One region of the Streptomyces sp. NPDC053069 genome, then DNA from elsewhere that is predicted to be linked to it. Evidence: riboswitches for the same ligand, from Rfam matches in the RefSeq annotation. Region 1 holds a riboswitch; each other region holds the start of a gene.
What was found. A riboswitch is a leader RNA that binds a small molecule or an ion and turns the genes downstream of it on or off. The one in region 1 is predicted to bind cyclic di-AMP.
Positions count from the first base shown of each region.

Region 2: it holds a riboswitch for cyclic di-AMP, as region 1 does, so the genes downstream of both, ACIGXP_RS12435 (M23 family metallopeptidase) here and ACIGXP_RS02915 (C40 family peptidase) in region 1, are expected to answer to the same signal.
Region 3: it holds a riboswitch for cyclic di-AMP, as region 1 does, so the genes downstream of both, ACIGXP_RS33645 (transglycosylase SLT domain-containing protein) here and ACIGXP_RS02915 (C40 family peptidase) in region 1, are expected to answer to the same signal.
Region 4: it holds a riboswitch for cyclic di-AMP, as region 1 does, so the genes downstream of both, ACIGXP_RS31370 (transglycosylase family protein) here and ACIGXP_RS02915 (C40 family peptidase) in region 1, are expected to answer to the same signal.

Region 1 covers NZ_JBITZN010000001.1:651,125-654,971, reverse strand. The annotation lists gene ACIGXP_RS02925 (helix-turn-helix domain-containing protein) at 1-705, opposite strand, end outside; gene ACIGXP_RS02920 (ATP-binding protein) at 919-1,377, shown strand; gene ACIGXP_RS02915 (C40 family peptidase) at 2,212-2,685, opposite strand; cyclic di-AMP (ydaO/yuaA leader) riboswitch at 2,689-2,916, opposite strand; gene ACIGXP_RS02910 (hypothetical protein) at 3,257-3,562, opposite strand; gene ACIGXP_RS02905 (ATP-dependent Clp protease proteolytic subunit) at 3,570-3,847, opposite strand, start outside.
Region 2 covers NZ_JBITZN010000004.1:548,143-551,989, forward strand. The annotation lists gene ACIGXP_RS12425 (dihydrofolate reductase family protein) at 1-1,135, shown strand, start outside; tRNA gene ACIGXP_RS12430 (tRNA-Met) at 1,183-1,256, opposite strand; cyclic di-AMP (ydaO/yuaA leader) riboswitch at 1,557-1,705, shown strand; gene ACIGXP_RS12435 (M23 family metallopeptidase) at 1,713-2,741, shown strand; gene ACIGXP_RS12440 (aldo/keto reductase) at 2,810-3,754, shown strand; gene ACIGXP_RS12445 (PrsW family intramembrane metalloprotease) at 3,775-3,847, opposite strand, start outside.
Region 3 covers NZ_JBITZN010000018.1:154,050-157,896, forward strand. The annotation lists gene ACIGXP_RS33635 (FAD-dependent oxidoreductase) at 1-1,136, shown strand, start outside; gene ACIGXP_RS33640 (HAD family hydrolase) at 1,312-2,124, shown strand; gene ACIGXP_RS33645 (transglycosylase SLT domain-containing protein) at 2,277-2,765, opposite strand; cyclic di-AMP (ydaO/yuaA leader) riboswitch at 2,771-2,944, opposite strand; gene ACIGXP_RS33650 (polyprenyl synthetase family protein) at 3,521-3,847, shown strand, end outside.
Region 4 covers NZ_JBITZN010000016.1:92,174-96,020, reverse strand. The annotation lists gene ACIGXP_RS31380 (cytochrome P450) at 1-484, shown strand, start outside; gene ACIGXP_RS31375 (transglycosylase family protein) at 635-1,786, shown strand; cyclic di-AMP (ydaO/yuaA leader) riboswitch at 1,969-2,142, shown strand; gene ACIGXP_RS31370 (transglycosylase family protein) at 2,147-2,848, shown strand; gene eno (phosphopyruvate hydratase) at 3,156-3,847, shown strand, end outside.

The DNA.
Region 1 (3,847 bases):
CAGATCAGAAGTGCTCGGAAATGAGAAAATAACGAAAGGCCCGGTGAGGCCGACATGCGCTCCCGCCCCGAACGGCAGCACCTGAAGCCGTACTTGGGGCAGGCGGGCGGCCTCCATCAGCCGCGCCAGCTGCCGGTTCATCACCTCCGGGCCGCCGACCTGGCGTCGGAGCACCGCCTCGTCCAGCACCGCGCACAGCTTGAGCGGCGGGTCGGCGCGGAGCACGTCCTGCCTGGCCAGCCGCACCTCCACCAGCGCGTCCAGGCGTTCGTCGTCCAGGCCCTTCACGGCGGCCCGGGTCACCGCGCGGGCGTACTCGGGCGTCTGCAGCAGTCCGGGCACGACCGTGGTCTCCAGGGTGCGCATCGCTCTCGCCTGCGACTCCAGGCTGATGAAATCCCGGTAGGTGGGCGGCAGCACCCCGCGGTAGGCGTGCCACCAGCCGTGCCGGTCGCCCGTGCCCTCGGAACCCGCCAGCATCAGCAGCAACTCGCGCAGCTGCCCGTCTTCCACTCCGTAGGCGTCCAGGAGTAACCGGACATCGGCTGGTTTCACGCCGCTGGCACCCGTCTCGATACGGCTCACCTTCGACTGGTGCCAGCCGACCAGCCGGGCTGCCTCACCGCTCGTGAGCCCAGCGCCGGTACGCAGCGTGCGCAGTTCGGCGCCCAATTTGCGGCGGCGCACTGCCGGCCCGTTCTGCATGGGCTCCTCCTTACTCCTTCCGAGCCGTCCAAATACGGTCTCGCGTCGTAGAGTTCACCGCTTTGGGCGACAGATATATGCATATCTTGGTGGATCGCTCCCCGTGACCGGCCCGGTGATGGCAGTCTGGCGAGCAAGCACCAGTCCGGGACCGTACTCGAACCATCCGCTCCATGTCGGACTGCGGTCCCGTGGGAAAGGGACGACGTCGCCATGGCAGACCATCTGGAAGCATCCGTCACTCTGCCGAGCGATCCCGCCTCGGTGTCCGCCGCCCGCTCCTACGTCGTGGACACGCTTGAGGAGTGGGGCCTGCCGTCGGACACCGACGTGGCCGACAGCGTGCGGCTCATCGTCTCCGAACTCGCCACGAACGCCGTACAGCACACCTTGGGCCAGTCACCCACCTTCACGGTCGACATCGCGCTGGACCGTGACGAACACTTGCGCATCGGCGTCACGGACAGTCACCCCCGCTTCCCGAAGAGACTGCCCGCGGCGGTCCAGCAGGACAACGGCCGCGGCATGGTGATCATCCGCTGGCTCACCGCCGAGTGCGGCGGCAAACTCCGCGTCCGCCCCACCCGCGAGGGCGGCAAGACAGTCTCCATCGAACTCCCCTGGACCATCCCGGCCGAGGCGGTTCCGGCAGGGGGCCCACAGGAACCGTAGCCCTTTGGGCGGAGGTGCTGGGCTGTTTCACCCGGGGCCTTTGAGGCGGCTCCGCCGGACGACAGGCCTTTGGCGATGGGGCCGGGCGGCGACGCCCGGGCGGCGAGTCCGGCCGGCGACGGTCCCAGGGACGGCGGGCTCGGGGACGAGGGGACGGGCGGCGAGTCCGGGGCGACGGGCTCGGGGACGGGCGCGGGGACGAGGGGCGGCTGGTGAGGGCTTGGGAGGACGGGTGCGACGGCGTTGGGCGGGGAGAAGGCGGGCTGGGCGGAGCGGGGCTGGTGGATGACGGACAGGGTGGCGGCGGCTTCGGACGGTCGGGTTGGTCGTGTGGGGGGCGGGGAGTCGGGGCGCTGAGCTGGTTGGGTGACGGGCAGGGTGGGGCGGGCCCGGGGCGGTGGTCTCGGTGGCTACCGGCTGGTCGGCGTCGAGCCGGCGGGCGTCGTGACCGGCCGGACAGTCCCTGCGGTGTTCTCCGGGCGGGGCCGGGAACCGCGACGGGCCGGGTGCCAACGGCCCGGCGACGGCACGGGAACGGTCTCGGCCGGGTGGTAGGTGTGGGGCAGCGCCGGGTCGGCCTCGTCGGGCGCCACCGCTGTGGCCCTGGCCGGCGGCCGACAGCGGCACGTCCGGTCAGTCCGGTCGGCTGCGCCGGCTCGTGCCGGGCCTGCTGAAGCTCGTCGAGCACCCTCCCCTGCCTCGAAGGCGTGGGAGGCACCCCGGGGGTGGCTGCGTCGGCCCCGGGCCGCCCGTGGGCTCCAGGCGGGCACCGGGGTGGCGCTGACGGTGCGGGAGCGGCCCTGTTGCTGGAGCCGCTCCTGCCCTGACGGCGGGTCAGTTCACCCGGCCGTACCAGACGCTCCTGGTCCAGATCTTCTGGAGCCTCACCACGTCCCCGGTCCTGGGCGCGTGCCAGATCTTCCCGTGTCCGGCGTAGATGCCGACGTGGTACACGTTGGAACCCGAGTGGAAGAACACCAGGTCACCGGCCTTACGGCTGAGGGCCGAGATGTGGTGCGTCTTGTTGTACTGCTGGGCTGCGGTGCGCGGCAGGCTCTTGCCCGCCTTCTTGAACGAGTAGAGCGTCAGCCCCGAGCAGTCGAACCTGTGCGGACCGGTGGCCCCCCATTGGTATGGGGAACCCTTTTTGGAGGCCGCGACCTGCAGTGCTTTGGTCGCGAGGGTGGCGGCCGAGGCGTCGGTGGCGAGACCAGGGACCGCGATCGAGCCGCCGACGGCGGCGAGGGTGAGAGCCGAGGCCGTGCCGGCCCGGGCCATGAGCGACGGGACACGATTCAGCGCAGTCATGCGCAACCCTTCGTCAGCCGCCTGTGAAGGATGACCTGTCGGATTCGGGCTGGCGAAGTTGCCCGGCCGCGTCGCGGCTTCACCCCAAGGGCTGCTCGGAACGTCCGGCCGTCTGTGACGCACAGACGAACTTCCGTTCCGGCGACCCGTCTTGCTCGGGTCCTCCACTCCTGCCGATCCACTCCGTCGACCGGTCATCCGTGCGGCGGCAGGACTCGGCGTCCGCCCGGACCGCCCCGCCGTTGTGGCGGGGGCTTGTCGTCAGACAGGGATCTTCACTCACAGCTGTCTGAAAATCCCAATGGATCCGGGGATTTGTGGCGTTACTCACCACTCACCCGTTCGAGTGGACAGGGCTGCGTTCGAGGCACCGTCACATCCCGGCCGTAGCCGCCGACCTGGGACGGAGCCTCGTCCTCCACGCTGCCGACCCGCGCGGTGCGCAAGTCGGGAGGTCCGTAGAACGATCTGGATATACGTCGGTCGGGGGTACGCCGTTCGGGGCGTTTCGAGCCCGCCCCGGACGGCGCGTGTCGACATCCGGGTCCGTCCTGCCGGGCGGGCGTCCGGATCAGCCGACGCCGTCGGTCGGGAGCGTGACGCGAGCGGTGCGGCGTGCACCGTCCAGCACCCGCAGGGCCCGTGCCAGCGTGTTCCCGTGCAGCTCCGTCTCACCCCGCTGGTGCATCAACGCGAGGGCGTCGCGCAGCTCTGCGGCCTTGCGCACCAGGGCCTGGGCCGCGCGCAGCCCGTGATAGGTGTCTCCGTCCCGCCCCGGATTGATCCTGCCCAGCAGGTCGACCGCCTCCAGGTAACGGTCGATCAGATCTCCCTCGGCGCGGGTCAGTGCGGGCAGGGGCGGCAGTTCCGGCAGCATCGGCGGCTCACCTCGCGTCCGGTGCGCCGGGCGTGCTCCGCCGGCCGGGCACGATGCCGTCCACCAGACCGTAGGCCAGCGCCCCGGGGGCGTCCAGGATCACGTCCCGTTCCAGGTCGTGGTGTACCTCCTGTGCCGTGCGCCCGGTGTGCCGTACGAGCATCTCCTCCGTCAGTGCGCGCATCCTTGCCAATTCCTCGGCCCGGATGAGCAGGTCACTGGGCTGGCCCTGCATCGGCTCGGGAAGCCGGGGCTGCTCGATCACCATGCGTGCGCCGGGCAGCG
Region 2 (3,847 bases), on a different contig from region 1:
GTCGTACCCCTATGTGCTGCTGTCCGCCGCCGTCTCCCTCGACGGTTACCTGGACGACACCGGCCCCGACCGGCTCCTGCTGTCCAGTCCGGCCGACTTCGACCGGGTCGACGCGGTCCGGGCCTCCGTCGACGCGATCCTGGTCGGCGCCGGCACGATCCGTGCCGACAACCCCCGGCTGCTGGTCAACTCCGCCGAGCGCCGCGCGGCCCGGGTGGCCGGGGGCAGGCCGGAGTACCCGCTGAAGGTGACCGTCACCGCCACCGGCGACCTCGATCCCGACGCCCACTTCTGGCACACCGGCGGGGACAAACTCGTCTACACGACCGACAAGGGCGCCGAACGGGCCGCACGCCTCCTCGGCGCCGCCGCCGGCATCGTCCCGCTCGGCCCCGACCTCGACTGGCACGCCCTGCTGGGTCATCTGCACGACGTGCGCGGCGTACGGCGCCTGATGGTCGAGGGCGGCGGCACGGTCCACACCCAGCTGCTCCAGCTGGGCCTCGCCGACGAGCTCCAGCTGGTCCTCGCGCCGCTGTTCGTCGGCGATCCGGCCGCCCCCCGCCTGTTCGGCCCGGGCGTCTACCAGCCCGGCCGGCTGCGCCTCACCGAGACCCGCCGCATCGAGGACGTGGTCCTCATGCGCTACGAGCCCACGGCCCCCGGCACCGGCCCGGCCCCCGTCGCCGCCGACCGGCACTGGCTGCGCACCGCCTGCGAGCTGGCCGCGCTGTGCCCGCCGTCGGAGACGGCGTTCAGCGTCGGCGCGGTCGTGGTCGCCGCCGACGGGACGGAGCTGGCCCGGGGCCATTCACGCGAGGGCGACGACCCCGTGGTCCACGCGGAGGAGGCGGCGCTGGCGAAGATCGACCCGGCGGATGCCCGGTTGGCCGGCGCAACGGTCTACAGCAGCCTGGAGCCCTGTGCCCGGCGGGCCTCGCGGCCCGCGCCCTGCGCCGAGCTGATTCTGCGGGCGGGGGTGCGCAGGGTGGTCACCGCGTGGCGTGAGCCGGACACGTTCGTCTCGGCGGCCGACGGCACGGGGGTCCTGGTCACGGCCGGTGCGCAGGTGGCCGTGGTGCCGGAGCTGGAGGCACTCGCCAAGGCGCCGAACAGGCATCTGCTGGGAGGCTGAAAACACCCGGGGCCGGAATCCACTGGATTCCGGCCCCGGGCCTTCAGTAGCGGGGACAGGATTTGAACCTGCGACCTCTGGGTTATGAGCCCAGCGAGCTACCGAGCTGCTCCACCCCGCGTCGTTGTGACTCCAGAGTACCCCATGCGCAGGGCGGCACGCACACCGGTATTCCCGGCCCCCTCCCGCCAGGTCACCCACGGTGACTGGGCGACCGCCGTGCGCATAACATCTGAGACACCATCAAAAACGCCGAGACTCCTGAACGCCGGACAACTCGCCCGCTTTGCGGCGCTCCTGACCGGTAAGTCCACGCCCGAAATCGTTAATGATCAAGTCGAACGGCTTGGAAAGTAACCGGCAGGTCTATTAACGTTCGATAACGCAGCGCGGTCGTCCCAGCCGTCACAAGAGACGGCTCCGTGCGCACGCGCCGAATCCCGCGAGGGAACCGGGGAACCACCACCTTGGGGTGAATCGTGCGAATGCCGCAGTTGGTATACGCGCGTAGGAGACCTTCCTGCTCCGAACCCGTCAGCTAACCCGGTAGGCGGAGGAAGGAAAGGAGTGCGCCCGAGTGGCGTCCAACCGGCCTGCCCCAGAAGCCCCGTTCATGCCCGCGCCGGCCGAGCCCGAGACCTTCGGCTACGGCACCTACCGCGCCGAAGAGGGCCCCTGGGAGGAGTGGAACCCCACCGAGGACTCCGTCGCCCCGGTCCGCGGCCGGCACCGCGTCACCAAGCAGCGCGGCGGCTTCGCGCGCAGCTCCACCGTCCTCGGCGTCGGCGTGCTGGCCGCGGTCGGCGCGGGGGGCATGGCCAGCGCCAACACCGGCAAGCCGCCGGTCTCCATATCCCTGCCGGACCTGGACTCCGTCGGCCACCTCTTCGGCGACGACTCCTCCGACGCACCCCGGACGAACTCCACCGCGCTCAGCACCATGGGCGTGACCTCGGCCGACAGCAAGGACTCCGACGCGGGCGAGGCACTGCGCAACCGGATCATGGCCCAGGCCGAGCAGCAGCAGAGCAAGGCCGACAGCAAGGCCACCGCCGCCGCGCTCGCCGCCGCCGAGAAGCAGACCGCCGACGCCGCGGCCAAGGCGGAGCAGGAGGCCGCCGCCAAGGCCGCCGCCGCCAAGGAGAAGGCGGAGGCCGACGCCAAGAAGGCGGCCGAGGCCAAGCGCCTGGCCGAGCTGGCCAAGCAGTACCAGCTGCCCGTCGTCTCGTACACGATCACCGGCACCTTCGGCCAGCCCGGCGCCATGTGGTCCTCCGGCTACCACACCGGTCTCGACTTCGCCGCCCCCACCGGCACCCTCATCAAGGCCATCCACAGCGGCACGATCACCCAGGCCGGCTGGGCCGGTGCCTACGGCTACCGCACGGTCCTCACCCTGGACGACGGCACCGAGCTGTGGTTCTGCCACCAGTCCTCGATCAACGTCCGGGTCGGCCAGAAGGTCTCGACCGGTGAGGTCATCGGCCGCATCGGCGCCACCGGCAATGTCACCGGCCCGCACCTCCACCTGGAGGTCCACCCGAACGGCCAGGCCGCCGGCATCGACCCGGCGCCGTGGCTGCGGGACAAGGGGCTCACCCCCTGATCTCCTTTCGAGGGATTTCGGCGCCGGCGGTGGAATGCGATCATCCACCGCCGGCGTTGGCACAAGGCATGACTTCTCTGCGCAAGCTCGGTTCCTCCGACCTCAAGGTCTTCCCGCTCTCCCTGGGCGGCAACGTCTTCGGCTGGACCGCCGACGAGGAGACCTCCTTCGCCGTCCTCGACGCCTACGCCGCCGCGGGCGGCAACTTCATCGACACCGCCGACGCCTACTCCGCCTGGATCGAGGGCAACAAGGGCGGTGAGTCCGAGACGATCATCGGCAAGTGGGTCAAGGCCCGCGGCAACCGCGCCGACGTCGTCATCGCCACCAAGGTCAGCCAGCACCCCGAGTACCAGGGCCTGTCCGCGGCCAACATCAAGGCCGCCGCCGACGCCTCCCTGCGCCGCCTGGACACCGACCACATCGACCTCTACTACACGCACTTCGACCAGCCCGAGGTGCCGGTCGAGGAGATCATCGGCGCGCTGGACGAGCTGGTGAAGGCGGGCAAGGTCCGGTACATCGCCGCCTCGAACATCAGCCCCGAGCGGCTGCAGGCCTCCCTGGACTTCTCCGACCGCGAGGGCCTGGCCCGCTACGTCGCCCTCCAGCCGCACTACAACCTCGTCTCCCGCGACACCTACGAGGGCCCGCTGCAGGACCTGGCCGCCCGCGAGGGCCTGTCCGCCGTGCCGTACTTCTCCCTCGCCGCGGGCTTCCTGACCGGCAAGTACCGCCCCGGCACCAAGGTCGACAGCGCCCGCGCCGGCCGCGCCCAGCAGTACGCCGACTCCGCGCACGGCCGGCAGGTCCTGGCGGCCCTGGACGAGATCGCCGCCGCCCACGGGGCCCCCGTCGCCACGGTCGCCCTCGCCTGGCTGGCCGCACAGCCGACGATCACGGCCCCGATCGCCTCGGCCCGCACGGTGGAGCAGCTCCCGGCGCTGCTGGGGGTGGCGGACCTGAAACTGACGGACGAGGAGCTGACCAAGCTGACGCAAGCGTCGGCTTGATCTTTCCCGCGGCCCGAGGCCTATGAGCGATACGGGTTGTCCCCGGGATACGGCCCCGCCGGATACCCGTACGCCGGTCCGTACGCCGGTCCG
Region 3 (3,847 bases), on a different contig from region 1:
CGCGCGGCATCCCCGTCCGCGTCTTCGGCGACCCCATGGTCAGCTGGCGCGACCACATGCCCGAGGGCATGCTCCTGAAGTCGACGCCCGCCGCCTCCAACCTCGACTGCCCGCAGCCCGGCCACACACTCGCCGACTACTGCGACGCGGCCGGGATCCGCCGTCTGGTGACCGACGAGGACATCATCCCGGTGGAGACGTTCATCGCCTACGGCGAGTGGTTCCAGCAGAAGCTGGTCCCCGGCCTGGAGCGGGTGCGGGTCGTCTCCGTGGACCGCGACAAGAGCGGCGGCTTCGAACTGAAGCTGGATTCGGGCGAGATGTTCACCGCGCGCGCCGTCGTCGTCGCCACCGGCCTGTCGGGCCTGGCGCACCTCCCGGCGGAGCTCGCGGGAGCCGCGGCCGACGGACCGGCGCCCACGGGCCCGGTCTCGCACAGCTCCCAGCACCACGACCTGGGCCGCTTCGCCCGCAAGGAGCTGATCGTGATCGGCGCCGGCCAGTCCGCGCTGGAGACGGCCGCGCTCGCCGCCGAGGCGGGGGCACGCGTGCGTGTCGTCGCGCGCGGCCGCGGCCGGGTCGCCTTCGGCGCCCCGCCCTGGGACCAGCCGAAGCTGCGCCCCGAGTCCCCCTTCGGCCGGGCCTGGTCGCTGTGGGCGCTCAGCTACTACCCGCACCCCTACCGCTATCTGCCCGAGGCCACCCGTCACCTCCTGGTCCGCCGGGTCCTCGGACCGCTCGGCGCCTGGTGGCTGCGTGAGCGCTTCCAGAGCGCCGTGCTGGTCCAGGACGTCGAGCGGGTCGTGGGCGCCGAGGCGCCGGACGGCAGCCCCGTCCTCACCGTCCGCACCCACGGCGGCCGTACCGAGCGGCTCACCGCCGACCATGTCATCGCCGCCACCGGCTACCGCGTCGACATCGCAGCGATGGACTTCCTCGGCCACGAACTGCGCACCCGGCTCGCCGTGAGCCGCGGCACGCCCAAGCTCGGCCCCGGTTACGTCTCCTCCGTCCCCGGGCTGTATTTCACGGGACTGCCGGCGGCGTCGTCGTACGGCCCGGTGATGCGCTTCGTCTGCGGTACGGAGTTCGCCTCTCCGCGCCTGACGAAACACCTGGCGGCGGCCCACGGCTGAAGCCTCCGGGAAATCCGGCCCGGGTCCGTCACATCTCCCGCCCGCGAACCACCGTGTTCGACCGCAGCCACACCGCCATCGGGGAGCCGGCACACACCAGTTGGGGCTGGGCAGTACGTAAGTGCGCAGGACCACAAGGTGAGTCGGCGGGGTGAGGTATCCGTATTCTCTGATCATGGCAGCCTCCCCCGCGTACGCTCTGATCGCCACCGACCTGGACGGAACGCTGCTGCGCGGCGACGACACGGTCTCCGACCGGTCGCTCGCCGCGCTCGCGCGGGTGGCGCGGGCCGGTGTCCGGCATCTGGTGGTGACGGGCCGCCCGGCCCCGCGGGTACGGCCCCTGCTCGAGCAGCTCGGCTGCACGGGGCTCGCGGTGTGCGGACAGGGCGCGCAGGTCTACGACGCCGCGTCCGGTCGTCTGCTGTGGTCGGTCCGGCTGGACCGGGAGCTGGCCGAGACCGCGCTCGGCAAGATCGAGGCCGAGGTGGGGCAGGTCTACGCGGCCGTCGACCAGGACGGCGTCGACGGGCTCACGCTCATCGAGCCGGGCTATCTGATGCCGCACCCGACCCTGCCCGCGGTACGGGTCGGCCGGCGCGACGACCTGTGGTGCGAGCCCATCAGCAAGGTGCTGTTGCGCCATGCCGAGCTGTCCGACGACGAGTTGGCGTCGGTCGCGCGCGCGGTGGTCGGCTCGCTGGCGACGGTCACCATGTCGGGGCCGGGAACCGTGGAGCTGCAGCCGTCCGGGGTGACCAAGGCGACCGGCCTCGCGCTGGCCGCCGAGCGGCTCGGGATCGCCGCGGAGGAGGCCCTGGCGTTCGGCGACATGCCCAACGACATCCCGATGTTCGACTGGGCCGGACACGGGGTCGCCATGGCCAACGCGCACCCCGAACTCAAGGCGGTGGCCGACGAGGTCACCCTGTCGAACGAGGACGACGGCATCGCCGTCGTCCTCGAAAGACTGTTTCCGACCGGCTGACCGGCACCGACCGACTGGCCGGCCCTTCAGTACGCGGCCGTCCGGCGCAGGCCCGGAGGATGCACGGCGGCCGCCCGGCACGCCCCCGTCCGTCAGGTGCGGGGGCGTGCCGGGCGGCCGGTGTCCGTCCCGCCTGCCGGCCGGCGGAGCTGTCAGTACGCGCCGAAGACGTTGTCGATCGACCCGTACCGCTTGGCCGCGTAGTTGCAGGCGGCGGTGATGTTCGCGACCGGGTCGTAGATGTTGAAGGAGGTTCCGGCCACGTGGTACGCGTTGAACGTCGGGTCGATGACCTGGAGCAGGCCCTTGGACGGGATGCCCTTGGCGGCGTTGGAGTCCCAGAGGTTGATGGCGTTGGGGTTGCCCGAGGACTCCCGCATGATGTTGCGGTAGATGCCGTTGTAGCTGCCCGGGATGCCCTTCTGGGCCATGATCGCGAGGGACTCGCGGATCCAGCCGTCAAGGGTGTTCGGGTAACCGGCGGGGGTGGTGGAGACCGTGGTGGCGGCCGGGGTCGCGGCGGAGGCGCTGGTCGCCCCGATGAGCGGCAGGGCGAGGACGGCGGCACCGGTACCGGCGGCGGCGAGGGCGCGGACGATGCGGTTGTTCCGGGTACGGCGGTGCTGAGCGGCAGCAGGCATGGGGAAGTTCCTCTCCGGCGCCTGCGAGGTGAGCTGTCGGGTTCGGGCGGGGAGGTGCCCGACCGTGCCCGGGAAGGCACGGCTTCACCCCTAGCCGTTCCGGTGCGACGTGTGCCGTCCGGCCCGGCGACTTACCTGGGTCCCCCGCTCCTGCCATACGGATGAGTCCGTGGATGGTTATGCGGGCGGTGGCAGGATTCGGCGTCCGCCCGACGGCCCGGAACGTATGCGAGAGCACATGTCGGAAACAAGTACCGGATTCACACAACGTCCTATTTGACCTTGATCTATGCCCTATGAGGCGCTTGATCCTTTGCGGTTGCCAACCCTCAACTCGCCAGTGGGCCAAGGGGAGAAGGCGGGGTCGACGGGGATGGGGTGCCGACGGGTGCTCGTGACCCAACTCACGAAATAGCAAAACGCTTCAAGTCGGACATGGGGGATTCAGGTGGGTCGACTGGATGGCGGAACCCGCGACCTGGCGCCCGTCGTTGTCCCGGGAGAGGAAGGTGCAGGCGTTACTCCGCTCGCCTCTCGTCTCGCGACAAAGCGGACAGATTCCCGTTAAGTCGATAAATATACGTTCATATCGCTTGATCAAAAGCATCCCGGTCATGACCCGATACCTCCCAGGCTGGACCGGTGGGCGCTATCGGTGATCGAAAGAGGACCGGATACGCTGACTTGAGTGATGGCAGCGACCTATCGACAAACCGTGTAATCGCCAGCAGACACCAGCAGACAGGAGACCCCTCGTGACCGTCGTCGGGCCGTTCGGGCTGAGCGTGCGGGACCAGGCTCTGGAAGCCGATGTCCAGGCCGGATTGACGGCTGTCGAGGAAGGCTTGCTCGAGGCCACCAAGAGCGAGGTCCCGTTCATCACGGAGGCCGCGCAGCACCTGGTACGGGCCGGCGGGAAGCGGTTCCGGCCGCTGCTCGTGATGCTCGCGGCCCAGTTCGGCGACCCCTACGCGCCGGGCATCGTGCCGTCGGCCGTGGTCGTGGAGCTGACCCACCTCGCCACGCTGTACCACGACGACGTCATGGACGAGGCGGCCGTACGGCGTGGCGTGGACAGCGCC
Region 4 (3,847 bases), on a different contig from region 1:
CACCCACCCCGGGCAGCGTGCGCGGCTGCAGGACTGCCTGGCCGAGGGGAAGAGGGAGCTGCTGGAGACCGGGGTGGAGGAACTCCTGCGCTACGACGGCCCGGTGGAGCTGGCCACCTGGCGGTTCGCCACCGAGCCGCTCACCATCGGCGGACAGGACATCGCGCCGGGGGACCCGGTGCTCGTGGTGCTCGCGGCGGCCGACCGGGACCCGGAGCGGTTTTCCGACCCGGACGTCCTGGACCTCGCCCGCCGCGACAACCAGCACCTCGGCTACGGCCACGGCATCCACTACTGCCTCGGCGCGCCGCTCGCCCGGCTGGAGGGCCAGACCGCGCTCGCCACCCTGCTCACCCGGCTGCCCGACCTGCGGCTCGCCGTGGACCCGGAGGAGTTGCGCTGGCGCGGCGGGCTCATCATGCGCGGCCTGCGCACCCTGCCGGTCGAGTTCACCCCGGCGGCCGGCACAGCAGCGGAAGGCTGAACGTGAAGGGCATTCAACTTTGTGATCTTCACGTGATCTGCGCGGCATTAACTTGTGACAAGTGATCGTCTGCCGATACGTTCACCCATCAGCGTGGCGAAGGATTTCAGCGCGCCGCGCCGGTCCTGCTGTCGCACGAAAGGCTTCCGCATGCTCTCCGGGAACGGTCGTCACCGTCGCCCCCGTCAGGCTCCGGCCCTCCTCGTCGCAGCCGGAGTGACCGGCTCGGCCATCGCGATCCCGCTGCTCGGCGCCGCGAGTGCCAACGCGGCCGACGGCACCACCTGGGACAAGGTCGCCGAGTGCGAGAGCGGCGGTTCCTGGAGCGCGGACACCGGGAACGGCTACTACGGCGGCCTGCAGATCTCCTTGGACGACTGGGGCAAGTACGGCGGCACGCAGTACGCCGACAGCGCCGACCAGGCCAGCCGCTCGCAGCAGATAGCCGTCGCCGAGAAGATCCTGGCCGACCAGGGCACCAGGCCGTGGGCCACCTGCGCCGTGCTCTCCGGACTGACCTCCGACTCCGGTTCGGTCGATGTCGACACCGGCGTCGGCAACCCCGGCGACACCGGTGGGTCGGGTGACACCGGTGGCCCGGGTGACACCTCCGGCTCGGCCGGCAGCTCCGACTCGTCCGGTCTGCCGGATTCGTCCGCGTCCAACTCCGGGACCGGCTCCGGATCCGGTTCCGGTTCTCACTCGGGCACCGACTCGGGCGCCAACTCCGCCTCCGGTTCGGACTCCTCCGGTCCGGATTCCTCGGGCCCCGATTCCTCCGGCTCCCCCTCGGGTTCCGGCGCCTCGCCGTCTCCGCACCAGAGCCACCACGCCACGAAGACCCCGGACGCGACCGGCGGCCCCACCGGAACCGGCAACCCCAAGTCCGACAAGACCGACACGCCCGGCTCGTCCGGCAATGGCGACTCGCAGGGCGGCGACAGCTCGCCGACGGCAACCCCCGGTACCGACGAATCGGACAATTACCAGCAGCCCGCCGGTTCTTGGAGTCTGGTCGACACCGGCGCGCTCAGCAGTGGCGGACGTCACCGCGGTGACAGTGCGGACGAAAGCGTGACAAACGGTCAGAGCGCCCCCTCTTCCGGCCGTCATGCCGGCCGTGCGGCGGACACCTACACCGTGCGCGAGGGGGACACCCTCGCCTCCATCGCCGACTCCCTGGGCGTCGACGGCGGATGGCATGCGCTCTACGACGGGAACAAGGGCGTCATCGGCGCCGACCCGAACCACATCACCGCCGGTCAGACCCTGGAAGTCGGTTCCGAAAAGGGTGCAAAGTAGCGGCAGTTGACGCCCTGTTTCGCCGTTGATGTCCGATTCGGTGAAAGTGTGGGATGAGTCTCAGAAGCCCTGATCGTCTTTGAAATTCCCCCGATCACGTGTCTACGGTCAGGACCGCTCGTCACCACGAGCCCCGGCAGTCGCAACGCCGAATCCTGCCAGCGGTTGCCCGGGAACAGTCGTCGCGTCAAGCGCCGTGGGCAGGAGCGGGGGACCCAAGGTAAGTGCCGGTCCCGGCGGTTGACGCCGGCACCGGCTGGGGGTGAAGCCGCACCTCGCGCAAGCGAGCGTGCGGCCGGGCAACTCAACCGGCCCGAACCCGACAGCTCACCTCGCAGGCGTCGGTGAGGGGATCGATCCATGCTGTTCTCCGGCAAGGGCAAGCACCGTCGTCCGTCCAAGGCCGTCCGCGCCATCACGCTCGCCGGTGTCACCGGCGCCGCCGTCGCCGCCCCGCTGATGGCGGCCGGCAACGCCTCCGCCGCCACCGCCTCCGAGTGGGACGCGGTCGCCCAGTGCGAGTCGGGCGGCAACTGGTCCATCAACACCGGCAACGGCTTCTACGGCGGTCTGCAGTTCTCCGCCTCCACCTGGGCCGCGTACGGCGGCACCGCCTACGCCCCGCAGGCCAACCAGGCCACCAAGGCGCAGCAGATAGCCGTCGCCGAGAAGGTCCTCGCCGCGCAGGGCAAGGGCGCCTGGCCGGTCTGCGGCACGGGCCTGTCGAGCGCCGCCTACAACGGCTCCGCGCCCAGCACCACTTCGAACACCACCTCGTCGAAGACCACCGCGCCCAGCACCACCACGCGCTCCGACCAGCAGGCCGCCTCCCGCTCCGCCGAGCGCACGGCCCCGTCCGCGAGCAAGACCGTCACCACCCCGACCGGCAAGAAGGTCAAGAAGGGCGACGGCGAGTACAAGGTCGTCACGGGCGACACCCTCAGCACCATCGCCGAGAAGCACCACGTCGCCGGCGGCTGGCAGAAGCTGTTCAAGCTGAACAAGGACATCGTCGAGGACGCCAACCTCATCTACCCGGGCCAGCAGCTGCACCTGAAGTAAGCGACAGCGGCCTTCGGGTCCGCCCTCCGTCCCCACGGGCTCCCCGCCCCGGCGCGTGTTCCCCCGTACGCGCCGGGGCGGGGTCTTTTCTGCGCCCCGCCTTTTCCGTGCGCCGCTCGCCTTTTCTGTGTGCCCTCTGCATCCACCCTTTGTTCCGCACGTGAACAATGGGTACCGTCTGCGTGTCCTCCCCGTCCACGGGACGGTCGGTCGGTGGCCGATCCCCCGGAGACGGTTAGGCTCTAGTCGCAAGGCGCAGCCGTAAGGCAGCAAGCCCCGCACTTCCAGCGTCACATCCAAGAAGGAGATGCTCGTGCCGTCCATCGACGTCGTCGTAGCCCGGGAAATCCTGGACTCCCGAGGCAACCCCACGGTCGAGGTCGAGGTCGGCCTCGACGACGGCAGCACGGGTCGTGCCGCCGTCCCGTCCGGCGCCTCGACCGGCGCCTTCGAGGCCATCGAGCTGCGCGACGGTGACCCCAACCGTTACCAGGGCAAGGGCGTCGAGAAGGCCGTCCTCGCCGTCATCGAGCAGATCGGCCCGGAGCTGGTCGGCTACGACGCCACCGAGCAGCGCCTGATCGACCAGGCCATGTTCGACCTGGACGCCACCGACAACAAGGGCTCCCTCGGCGCCAACGCCATCCTCGGTGTCTCCCTCGCCGTCGCCCACGCCGCCTCCGAGGCCTCCGACCTCCCCCTCTTCCGCTACCTGGGCGGCCCGAACGCGCACCTGCTGCCGGTGCCGATGATGAACATCCTCAATGGCGGCTCGCACGCGGACTCCAACGTGGACATCCAGGAGTTCATGATCGCCCCGATCGGCGCGGAGTCCTTCTCCGAGGCGCTGCGCTGGGGCACCGAGGTCTACCACACCCTGAAGAAGGTCCTGAAGAGCAAGGGCCTGTCCACCGGTCTGGGCGACGAGGGCGGCTTCGCCCCGAACCTCGGCTCCAACCGTGAGGCCCTCGACCTCATCCTTGAGGCGATCAAGGAGGC